2 regions of the Lysobacter sp. CA199 genome follow, and region 1 is predicted to be linked to the other one. Evidence: predicted binding sites of a transcription regulator. Region 1 holds the regulator's gene; the other holds the start of a gene.

Region 1 (5,547 bases):
CAGGTGCACGATCAGGCGCAGGTACTTGTTGTTCTTGACCGCGGTGTCGCCGAACATCTGGCGGATGTTGAGCACGCCCAGGCCGCGCACTTCCAGCAGATCCTGCAGCATGTCCGGGCAAGTGCCGTCGAGCACGTCGGGGGCGATCTGGGTGAACTCCGGCGCATCGTCGGCGACCAGACGATGGCCGCGTGTCACCAACTCGAGCGCCAGCTCGCTTTTACCCGATCCCGATTCACCGGTGATCAGCACCCCGATCGAATAAATCTCCATGAACACGCCGTGCAGCGTGATCTGCGGCGCCAGCGCGCGCGCCAGATGGTATTGCAGATGGTTGAGCAACTCGTGCCCGCGGCGCGGGGACACCCACAGCGGCGTGTCGCTTTCCTCCGCGGCGATGCGCAGATCTTCCGGGCAGGGCTGATCTTTGCTGATGACCAGGGCCAGCGGCCGGAACTGCATGATCTTCTCGATGGTTTCCCAGCGCAGCCGCGAATCCAGGCCGTCGAGCCAGGTCAGCTCCTCGGTGCCCAGGATCTGCACTTTGTTCGGATAGATCGCATTGAGATAGCCGGCCAGCGAGGGCCGGCGCGCGACCGTATTGACCGCCTCGACCAGCCGCCCTTCGCCGCGTTGCCCGGCCGCCCAGCGCAGCGCCAGGCGCTCGCGCTGTTGTTCGAACAGTTCGCCCGCACGGATGCTTTTGCTCATGGGACCGGAGTTTACGGGATTCGGGTTACCGGGTTTATCGAAGGCTGCCGTCCGATTTTGTCGAGGGCGGTTGCCCGCTGTAGCGAGCGCCCCTTAGGTCGAGTGCGGTTGCCCCTTTGAAAAAAGGGGGCTGCGTGAGGAGAAATCCTCCATGAAAGGGGATTCCCCCATGGCAGGCGTCGCCGGCCGGGTTTCGGGAATCAAGCCGCGCTGCGGCGGCAGTGGTCGAGCAGGCGGAAGCTCAGTTCGGCGACCGACGGCGCCGAGCGCAGGCGGTCGCGGAAACCGGGGTCGGCGAAGCGCTCGGCCAGTTCGGCGAGCAATTGCAGATGCTGCTGGACATGGTGCTCGGGCACGGCCATCGCCAGCACCAGGTCGACCGGTTGGCCGTCGGGCGCGCCGAAATCGACCGGCTGGGCCAGGCGCAGGAACACGGCGCGACTGGTCTCGAACAAGGGGCTGCGGCCGTGCGGGATGGCCACCCCGTGGCCGATCGCGGTGCTCGCGAGTTTTTCGCGTTCGCGCAGGCCCGCGTTGAGCGAAGCGGCGATCAGCGGGCTGCCTTCGGACAGCATGCGCGCGGCGGTTTCGAGCACCGCGTTGCGATCGCCGGGTTCGACCAGGATCGCAACGCGCTCCGCGCTCAACAGTTCGTAAAGCGGCATGACGGCGTTGTAGGTGGCTTGCGGTACGTGGCTGGCGCGGAGTTTACGCTAAGGTCAGCTGAGTTCGCCGTTGCGGGCGAGGCTTTCGCCTCGATGATGGTCGACTTGCTTGCTCTTGTGCTTCATCAGCAGGCGGTCGAGCTTGTCGGCGAGCAGGTCGATGGCGGCGTACATGTCGATCGCGGCGGCATCGCAGTGCAGGGTGCGGCCGGCGATGAGGATGGTGGCTTCGGCTCGATGGTCGGGCTTGTCGAGGCTGAGCTGGGTTCGCACGTCGAAGGGATGGTCGTAATGGCGTTGCAGACGGGCCAGCTTGGTTTCCACGTAGTCGCGCAGGGCTGCGGTGACTTCAAGCTGCTGGCCGTGGGTTTCGATACGCATCGGGGACCTCCTTCACGTCGCGGATGAATGCGGAACTCGAGGTTCCGTCCGGCCTTGCCGGACCTAAACGGAACCGGGTGACGCCCTAGCCAAAGCCAGGGAGTCCAGCATCTCACGCTGAGTCTGCGGCGCAAGGGCCCGGTCTGGTCCTTTGGTAGTAACCGGCGCGGAAGACGTTGATACGGAAGAGATTTTTTCCGTATGTAAAGTTTTTGCAATGTCTTTGGCGGGAAAAGGTATAAGCCGCCAGGTTGACGGAGGCCAAGCGCACGCAACGTCACGACGCACACGAAAAGCCCCTCTCGCGCTTGCGGGAGCGGGGTTGGGGTGAGGGCGCGCCGGTAGCAACGTGCCCTTATCCGGCCCCCGCCTTCGCGGGGACAGACTCTCCCGCCACCTTCTCCCGCAAGCGGGAGAAGCGAAGGGCTGCGGGGCTCAGCCCATCCGCACGCGATCCTGAGACGAGGGGATGCTCATCGCCTCGCGATACTTGGCGACGGTGCGGCGCGCGACCGGCACGCCGGTGGCCTTGAGGGTTTCGGCCAGGCGCGCATCCGACAAGGGCTTGCGCGGATTCTCCGCTTCGATCAGGCGGCGGATCATCGCCTGGATCGCGGTGCTGGACGCTTCGCCGCCCGAACCGGTATCGATGCCGGAGGCGAAGAACGCACGCAGCGGCACGGTGCCGCGCGGAGTGCGCGCGTACTTGCGCGCGATCGCGCGCGAGACCGTGGATTCGTGCAGGCCGACTTCGGTGGCGACTTCGCGCAAGGTCAGTGGGCGCAACGCGCTGTCGCCGAATTCCAGGAACGCGGCCTGTTGCTTGAGCAGGCAACGCGCCACCTTGAGCAACGTGTCGCCGCGCGCTTCCAGACTCTTGAGCAGCCAGCGCGCTTCCTGCAGATGGCCGCGCAGATAACTGGCGTCGGCGGCGCTGGCGTGGCGGATCATGCCTTCGTAACCGCGATGGATCGAAATGCGCGGACGCATCGTTTCCGACAAGGCCACGCGCCACAGGCCGCGCTGACGCCATATCACCACATCGGGCGTGACATAGGTGTCGGTGGAGATCGCACCCATCTGCGCGCCGGGGCGCGGATCGAGCGAGCGCAGCAATTGCACCGCGACATCGACCTGCGCCTGATCGAGCTTGAACTCGCTGGCCAGGCCGGCCACGCCGATGCGCGGCAGACGCTCCAGGGGACCGGCGCAGATCTGCAGCGCCAGCGCCTTGCCCGGGGTCTCGTCGGGCAGGGTGCCCAACTGCAGGCTCAGGCATTCGCCGAGCGAACGCGCGCCGGTGCCGACCGGATCGAACCGCTGCACCTGGTGCAGTACGGTGACGATTTCGTCTTCGCCGACGTGCAATTCCGGCATCAGCGATTCGGCGATGGCCTGCAGGGGCTCGCGCAGATAGCCGTCGTCGTCGATGGCCTCGATCAGGGCCACGCCGATGCTGCGGTCGCGGGTCGACAGCGGGCTCAGGTGCAATTGCCAGAGCAGGTGGTCGAGCAGGGTCTCGGCGTCGGCGACCTGTTCGGCCGCGGTGGAGTCTTCGTCGTTATCGGACGGGCCGACCCGTTCGTACCAGGTCTCGCCGTCGTCCATGGTCCATTCCGGCTCGGGCGTGGCCGCGTCGCTGCCGGGGCCCGGGCCCTCGCCGTGATCGGCGTTCTCGCTGGAGGAGGCCGAGGTCTGCGGTGGACGCAGTTCCTCCTCGCCGCCCGGCGCGGCCGGTTCGGTCCAGTCCAGCAGCGGATTGCTCTCCACCGCGCTCGCCAGTTCGGCTTCCAGTTCCACAGCCGACAGTTGCAGCAGACGGATCGCCTGCCGCAATTGCGGCGTCATTACCAACTGTTGTCCGAGAGAGGCTTGGAGGCGGGGCTTCATGTTCGATGGCTGACGCGACCTGAAAGGCAACGACCTGAGATGGCAGTCGGCCGAGTCGTGCATCGCGGGCGTCGTTCGCGCCCGGCAACCAGAAGGTTACAGACGGAAAGTTTCGCCCAGGTAGACGCGACGGACATCGGGGTTGGCCAGCAGCGCGTCCGGAGCCCCCTGCGCGAGCACGCCGCCGTCATTCAGGATATACGCACGATCGCAAATGCCCAAGGTTTCGCGAACGTTATGGTCGGTGATCAGGACGCCGATCCCGCGATTCTTGAGATGGCGCACGATTCGCTGGATCTCGCCGACCGAAATGGGGTCGACACCGGCGAAAGGTTCGTCCAGCAGCATCAGGCGCGGCCGAGTGGCCAAAGCGCGCGCGATTTCCACGCGGCGGCGCTCGCCGCCGGACAGGCTGGCGCCGAGCTGATCGGCGACGTGGGTGACCTGCAGCTCGTCCATCAGGCTGGCGAGCTCGCGTTCGATGCCGGCGCGGTCGAGGTCGGCGCGCAGTTCCAGCACCAGGCGCAGGTTGTCGGCCACGCTGAGTTTGCGGAACACGGAAGGTTCCTGCGGCAGGTAACCGACGCCGTACTTGGCGCGCGCGTACATCGGTTCTGCGGTGATGTCCTTGCCGTCGAGCACGATCGAGCCGGCATCGGCCGGCACCAGGCCGACGATCATGTAGAAGCAGGTGGTCTTGCCGGCGCCGTTGGGGCCGAGCAGGCCGACCACTTCGCCGGCGTCCAGGGTCAGGCCGAAATCGCGCACGACCTCGCGCTGGCGGTAGGCCTTGCGCAGGCCTTGGGCGACCAGCATCAGCCGCCTCCCTTCTTGGCGGGGGCGGGCTTGCTCGCCGGCTTGGCCGGAGCGGTCTTGGGCACGGCCGGAGCCGGTGCCGCGCCGTCCTTGTTCTTGGGTTGCAGGCGCATGCTCACGCGGCCGCCGGTGCCGCCGCTTTCGACTTGCCCCGTCTTCATGTTGTAGACGATGCGTTCGCTGGCGATGGTGTCGCCGGCGTTGTCGACGAAGGCGTTGCCGGTGAGGATCACCGTGTCCTTGGACATGTCGTAGTCGACTTTGTTGGCGCGGCCGTTGAACGGCTTGCCGTCGTCGAGTTCCTGCTTCAGCGTGACCTGCGAACCGGTCAGCACCACTGAACTGATGTCGCCGCCGCTGCGCTTGATGTCGGCCTTGGACGAATTGATCACCAAGGTGCCCTGGACGATCTTGACGTTGCCGGTCAACACGCAGGGACCGGAATCGTTGCCGACCTGGCAGTTGCTCTGGTCGGAGTCGACATCCATGGGCTGGTTGCGGTCCGAGCTGCGGGCCTGCGCGCTCATGGCCGGAGCCAGCAGCAGCGCGGCCAGGCACAGGGCCGGCAGATTAGCGGGCTTTCGCTTCATAGCGCGCCTTGACGTTGGATTTGAGGATCACGTTCTTGGTCTCGAGATCGGCCTCAAGGCCCAGACCGCTCAGTATAGTGCCCGGCTGGACCATGTTGACCGCGACGGCCGAGGTGGCCTTGTTCGCATCGGGGAACACGTTCAGTTCTTCGGTGGCGATCTTGATCGGCTTGCCTTCGGCATTGGTGCTGTCGGCATGCACCTGTCCGCGCAGACGCACCTCGTCGGCCTCGGCGCTGACCCAGCCGCGTTGCGAGCGCACTTGCCACGGGCCGCCGTTGCTGCCCTGCTTGGGCGGAATCAGGAACAGCGGCGTGGTGATGTCCATGGTCTTGACCGCCGGATCGCGGGTCAGCTGGGGCGCGCGCAGAGTGAAGGATTCCTTGCCCTGCTTGTCGAGCACGATCGCTTCGAAATCGGTCAGCACGTAGTCCGGCCGCGTACCGGTCCGGGCCGCTTGCGGCTTGTCGCGCTGCGACCACAACGCCCAGCCG
Region 2 (5,547 bases), on a different contig from region 1:
TCGCTGACCTTGGGCGCGTTGATCTGCAATTGCTTGCCGTTGTCCAGATGGAGGGTCATGCGCTCGAAACGCGGCGCGCCGATCACGTACTCCGGCGAGCCCATGCGCAGCGGATAGAAACCGGCGGCGCTGAACAGCCACCACGCCGACATTTCGCCGTTGTCTTCGTCGCCCGGATAACCCTGGCCGATCTCGCCGCCGACATAGAGTCGGTCCATGATGTCGCGCACTTTCTCCTGGATGCGCCAGGGCTGCCCGGCCGCGGCGTACATGTAGGGAATGTGGTGCGAAGGCTGGTTGCTGTGGCCGTACTGGCCCATGCGCACGTCGCGCGCTTCGATCATCTCGTGGATCACCCCGCCGTAGCTGCCGACCTCGAAGGTGCCCGGCGTGGCGAAGAACAGATCCAGCTTGTTGCCCAGCGCGGTGCGTCCGCCGTACAGCGCGGCCAGGCCGGCGCCGTCCTGCGGCGCGTGGAAGGCCATGTTCCAGGCGTCGGTCTCGGTGTAGTCGCCGCCCCACCGGGTCGGATCGAATTCGGTCGCGGTGTAACGCCACCGGCCGTCGCGGTGACGGCCGAGGAAGAAGCCCAGTTGCGGATGGAACAGATTGACGTAGCCCAGCGCGCGGTTGCGGTAATACGCGGCATCGTCGGCGTAGTGCTCGCGATAAGGATCGTCGGCGCCGGCTTCGCGCGACAAAGCCGAGGCCAGACGGCCGATGGCGAAATCGTTGATGTAGCCGTCCATCGACCACGACAGGCCTTCGTCGGTGCTGGTATCGGTGTAGCCCTTGAAGATCGCGCGCTCGATGCCCTTGCGCCCCGCGCCCGGCACCGGGCTGACGCTGGAGGCGTTGCGGATCGCCGACTGATAGAACGAACGCACATCGAAATTGCGCACGCCCTTGAGCCAGGCGTCGGCGAAGGCGACGTCGGAACTGGTGCCCACCATCAGGTCCGCGTAACCCGGCGAAGACCAGCGCGCGATCCAGCCGCCGTCGCGGTACTGCTGGACGAAACCGTCGATCATCTCGCCCGCATGCTTGGGCGTGAACAGCACGTAGGCCGGCCAGCTGGTGCGGTAGGTGTCCCAAAAACCGTTGTTGACGTAGACCTTGCCGTCCATCAGCGCCGCGCCGGTGCGGGTCGCGCTGCTCGGACCGGCGGCCGGCGAGAACGAGCTGGCGTATTGGTACAGCGGGCGCTCGGCGGTACCGGTGTTTTCGAAGCCGCTGTTGGGATACAGGAACAAGCGATACAAATTGGAATACAGCGTGGCGCGCTCGTGCTCGGGCGCGTTGTCGATCTGGACGATGCCCAGTTGCGCGTCCCAGGCCGCGCGCGCGCGTTCGCGCACCGCGTCGAACCCCTCGCCGTCGGCGATCTCCAGCGCCAGATTGCGCTTGGCCTGATCCACGCCGATCAGCGAAGTGGCGATGCGCATCGTCACCTGGCGGGTGGGATCGGCGGACAGATCGAAGCGATACCAGGCCGAAACCCGGTCGCGGTCCTTGGCGCGATCCAGGCGCGATCCGTCGACGATGGGCCGGTCGAAACGAGCATGGAAATACAAGCGGCTGGCGCCGGTGGACAGCTTGCTCTTGCTTTCGGTCCAGCCGCTGAGCCCGAGTCCGTCGCGGTCGAGCACGATGTCGCCGTTCTCATCGCGCTGATCGAACAACAGCCGCGCCTGCTCGCCGGGATAGGTGAAGCGCAGCATCGCGGCGTGATCGGTCGGGGTCATCTCGGCGATCACCCCGTTGTCGAAACGCACGCGGTAGTAATCGGCGCGCGCGGTCTCCTGGTCGTGGCCGAAGCTCAGCGCGCGCTTGGCGCGATCGAATTCCGGCGCGCCCTCGCCGATCGACGGCAGGATGTGGAAGCTCTGCCGGTCGCCCATCCACGGGCTGGGCTCGTGCGACAGCGCGATGGCCTCGATGCGCGGACGGTTGTCCTCGCCGTTGCGCTCTTGGTACTGGTAGATCCAGTCCGAACCGGCGTTGGTGGTCGGGGTCCAGAAATTGAATCCGTGCGGCATCGCCACCGCCGGGAAGGTATTGCCGCGCGAGTAGCGCGCATTGGAATTGCTGCCGCGGCGGGTGTCGACGTAGTCGCTGGGGCGCAGCGCGCCGGACTTGTCCGCGTCCTTCTTGCGCGGCGCCGGTTGGATGCGCAGATCGTCCAGATAGCCGCGATACGAATGCCCGGGCTCGCCGTCGTGCACCAGCACGATCTGGCGCACGCGGCGTCCGGCCGCGACTTCGCCGATGCGGCTGGACACCGCGTTCCACTGATCCGGATACAGCAGGCGCGCCGCGCCTTGTCCGCGCGCGGTCAGCGGGTTGCCGTAGCGGTCCAGCGGCTTGCGCTCAGACAGGCGACTGCCGTCGTCGAACACCAGATCGATGGCGACGTAGGTGGAAGCGTTGCGCAGATTGTCGAGCCCCGACACCGGCGCCGGCGCGGCGACGTTGGCCGGCGACAGCGGAAACACCCGGTATGACAGCTCGCTGTCCTTGCCGATCGCGATGTCGACCTCGAACAGCTGCGCCTGTTGTTCGCCGCCGCTGGGCGCTTCGAAGCGCAACGAGCGCAACCCGGTGAAACCGACCTCGGGTTTGGCGGTCAGCGCCGCGGCCTGGGGCGGACCGCCGTCCACGCGCAGGCGGATCGGATCGGCGGCCCGCAACGCCGGCGCCGCGTCGGCGGCTTCGAACGAGTTCCAGAACTGCCTGCCCGGCTTGGCCGCAAACGCTGGAGCCGCGATCGCCCAGATCAAGCCCATGGCCAATGCCGTCCTGGCCGCGTGCGCGCCGCGGCGCCCTGAGTTGCTTGCCGACATGTCCCGCTCCCGTCCTGCCCCAAACGGCATCGCCGTCATGCCGCCGCGCGCCGCCGTATGACGTCACGCCGCGGTCCGAGACCGATTTGAATCGATCTAAATTCAGCTTGTCAAACCGCGATGCAGCACGGGAATACGCTGTTCAGTATTCTTAAATTCAAATAAAAACAAATGCTTAGACATATGGATGCAGTGAACGTTCACCGTCCTTTGGCACACCTTTTGCGTCAATACCCTCACAATGTGACTTGAATCACATTTTTAACGGGACTGAATCACGTCCCAAACCACCCCTTGCCCTTCGGAACTCGGTCCTCATGCCGATACAGCATCGTCTTGCCCTGTCCATCGCCCTGGCGACCGCGACAGCAACTTGCCTTCCCGCGTCAGTTCTTGCCGCTACACGTCAACAACCTGCGACCGATCCCTTACCGGAGATCGAGCGCCTGCGCGCCGATCGCCAATGGCTGGCCGCGCTGGCGCGGATCGAGAGTGCCCAGTCCGCGAGCCCCGGCGATGAACGTTTGTATCGGCTGCAGGCGCTGACCCTGGCCGATCTGGGCGGCGCCGACCGCGCCTGGACTCTGTACCAGGCGCGGCCGCAGTTGTTCAGCGCCGACGAGCGTCAACGTCTGCAGTCCGATCGTTTCGCCCGCCGGGTGCTGTGGGGCACGTTGTTTCCCGAAAGCGAGGCCCAGCGCCTGACCGAGATGCGCCAGGCGCGCAGCCTGCTCGAACAGCAGCGCGCCGACCAGACGCCGGCCCAGCAACAAGCCGATCTGCGCACGCGCTTCGATGAGTTGGTGATGCTCAACCATCTCGAACGCCACGCCGAGGCGGTACAGCGCTATCGCGCGCTGCAGGCCGAGAACGTGCAACTGCCGATGTACGCCCTGGCCAAGATCGGCGCCTCGCTGCTGGCCGACAAGCATCCGGAAGAAGCCGCGCAAGTGCTCGAACACGTCGTGCGCGAATGGCCGGAAGACCAGGATTCGCAACTGCAGTTGGCCTATGCCTATTCGGAAGCCGAGCGCTTCGACGACGCCCACGCGCAACTGCAGAAGATCAAGGCGGCGCAGCCCGCATTCGTACGGGTCAAGGGCGCCAAGGAAAGCCACGAGAACTGGCGTCACTACGACGCCGACAGTCACCTGACCATGATCGGCCTGTACGGCGAGGACACCGTCGGCGCGCAGAAGTATCTGGAAAGCCTCGCCGCGATCGGCCCCGGCAACGCCGGCCTGCAGACCGATCTTGGCGTGACTTATCAAAAGCGCGGCTGGACCGATCGCGCCTTGGAGCGCTTCCGCATGGCCAGCACGCAGGAGCCGACCGACGTCGGCGCGCGCGTCGGTCAGGTCGGCGCGTATGTGCAACACAACCGGGTGGATCTGGCGCGACCGATCCACGACGAATTGATCGAACGCCGCGCGCGCGACGTGCAGGTCAAGCAGATGACCGAGTCGTGGGACAGCCGGCTGGGTTGGCAATGGCTGATCGGCAGCAGCTTCGGCCGCAGCGACGCGCGCGGCGGCGGCGCCACCGCATCGCCGCTGGGTACGCGCGACGCCGAGCATCGCGTCGAGATCCGCAGCCCGCTGATTCACGACCGCTGGCGTCTGACTGCGCATGCGCGCGATGCCTGGGCCGATTATCCCGACGGCGCGTTCGGCAAGGAGCGCGTGCACGACCGCCGCGCCGGGGTCGGCGCGCTGTACGTCTACGACCGTTTGAGCCTGGGTTTCGGCGTGGATCGCGCCAACGACCGCTGGCTCGACCGCGGCGACCGCACCGGTTATTACGCCGATGCGGACTGGCGCTTCAACGACGCGTGGTACGGCACCGCCTCGTGGTATCGCGGCACGCCGGAAGCCTCACTGCAAGCGCGCCGCAACGCCATCGACGCCGACGCGTTGAGTCTGGGACTGCGTTACACCCCGAACGAGCGCACCCGCCTGGGCGCGACCGCGCAGCAGTTGCGTTACAGCGACGACAACACCCGCACCGCGTTCGGCCTCAACGCCGAGCAACGGCTGTACACCCGACCGCACCTGCTGATCGACGGACTGGCCGACCTGGCCACCAGCCGCGCCAGCCGCCGCGATAGCCAGGTGCCCTACTTCAACCCCAGCCGCGATGCCTCGCTGAATCTGGGCGTGCGCTTCGACCATCTGGCCTGGCGCCGTTATCAGCGCCACTTCCGCCAGCGCCTGACCGCGCAGGCCGGGCCGTACTGGCAACGCGGGTACGGCAGCCATTGGGTTCCGCAACTGCGCTACGAACACGAATGGCGCTTCGCCACCGGCCGCACCTTGAACTACGGCGTCAATTGGTCGCGGCCGGTCTACGACGGCGTGCGCGAACAACGTCTGGGTTTCGATTTGAGCTTCCGTTGGGGAGAGGAATGAACATGCAAGGTTTCGTCATCCCCACCGCGGCGATGCGCCGCGCGTTCCGCCGTTTGACCCTGATCGCGTTGTTGGCGCTGCCATTCGCCGCCACAGCCGCCGCGGCCGCCGCGGCCGCCGAACCGGCGTCCGACCACACCGAAGACAACGACCGCCTCAACGCCGCCGAAGCCATCGCCCAGCAGGCCAAGGCCGATCAGCTGCTGGTACTGAGCTATCACGACATCCGCGACGATGTCGCGCGCAAGGGCGATCCCGACGCCTATGCGGTCAGCACCCAGAACTTCGCAGCGCAT

What was found. Region 1 encodes sigma-54, which starts transcription at its own class of promoters, with help from an activator protein. Its sites were predicted from a motif close to TGGCACGNGCNTTGC; they were not measured.
Region 2: pgaA (poly-beta-1,6 N-acetyl-D-glucosamine export porin PgaA) is a predicted target of sigma-54. The motif match lies at 3,055-3,069, and genes of this name have one in related genera.

The regions. Positions count from the first base shown of each region.
Region 1 is NZ_JBQJIL010000015.1:21,442-26,988, forward strand. It holds gene hprK (HPr(Ser) kinase/phosphatase) at 1-711, opposite strand, end outside; gene ACTOWJ_RS24905 (PTS sugar transporter subunit IIA) at 912-1,376, opposite strand; gene hpf (ribosome hibernation-promoting factor, HPF/YfiA family) at 1,431-1,757, opposite strand; gene ACTOWJ_RS24915 (RNA polymerase factor sigma-54) at 2,193-3,647, opposite strand; gene lptB (LPS export ABC transporter ATP-binding protein) at 3,744-4,463, opposite strand; gene lptA (lipopolysaccharide transport periplasmic protein LptA) at 4,463-5,053, opposite strand; gene lptC (LPS export ABC transporter periplasmic protein LptC) at 5,034-5,547, opposite strand, start outside.
Region 2 is NZ_JBQJIL010000001.1:54,843-60,389, forward strand. It holds gene ACTOWJ_RS00275 (GH92 family glycosyl hydrolase) at 1-2,843, opposite strand, end outside; gene pgaA (poly-beta-1,6 N-acetyl-D-glucosamine export porin PgaA) at 3,161-5,251, shown strand; gene pgaB (poly-beta-1,6-N-acetyl-D-glucosamine N-deacetylase PgaB) at 5,254-5,547, shown strand, end outside.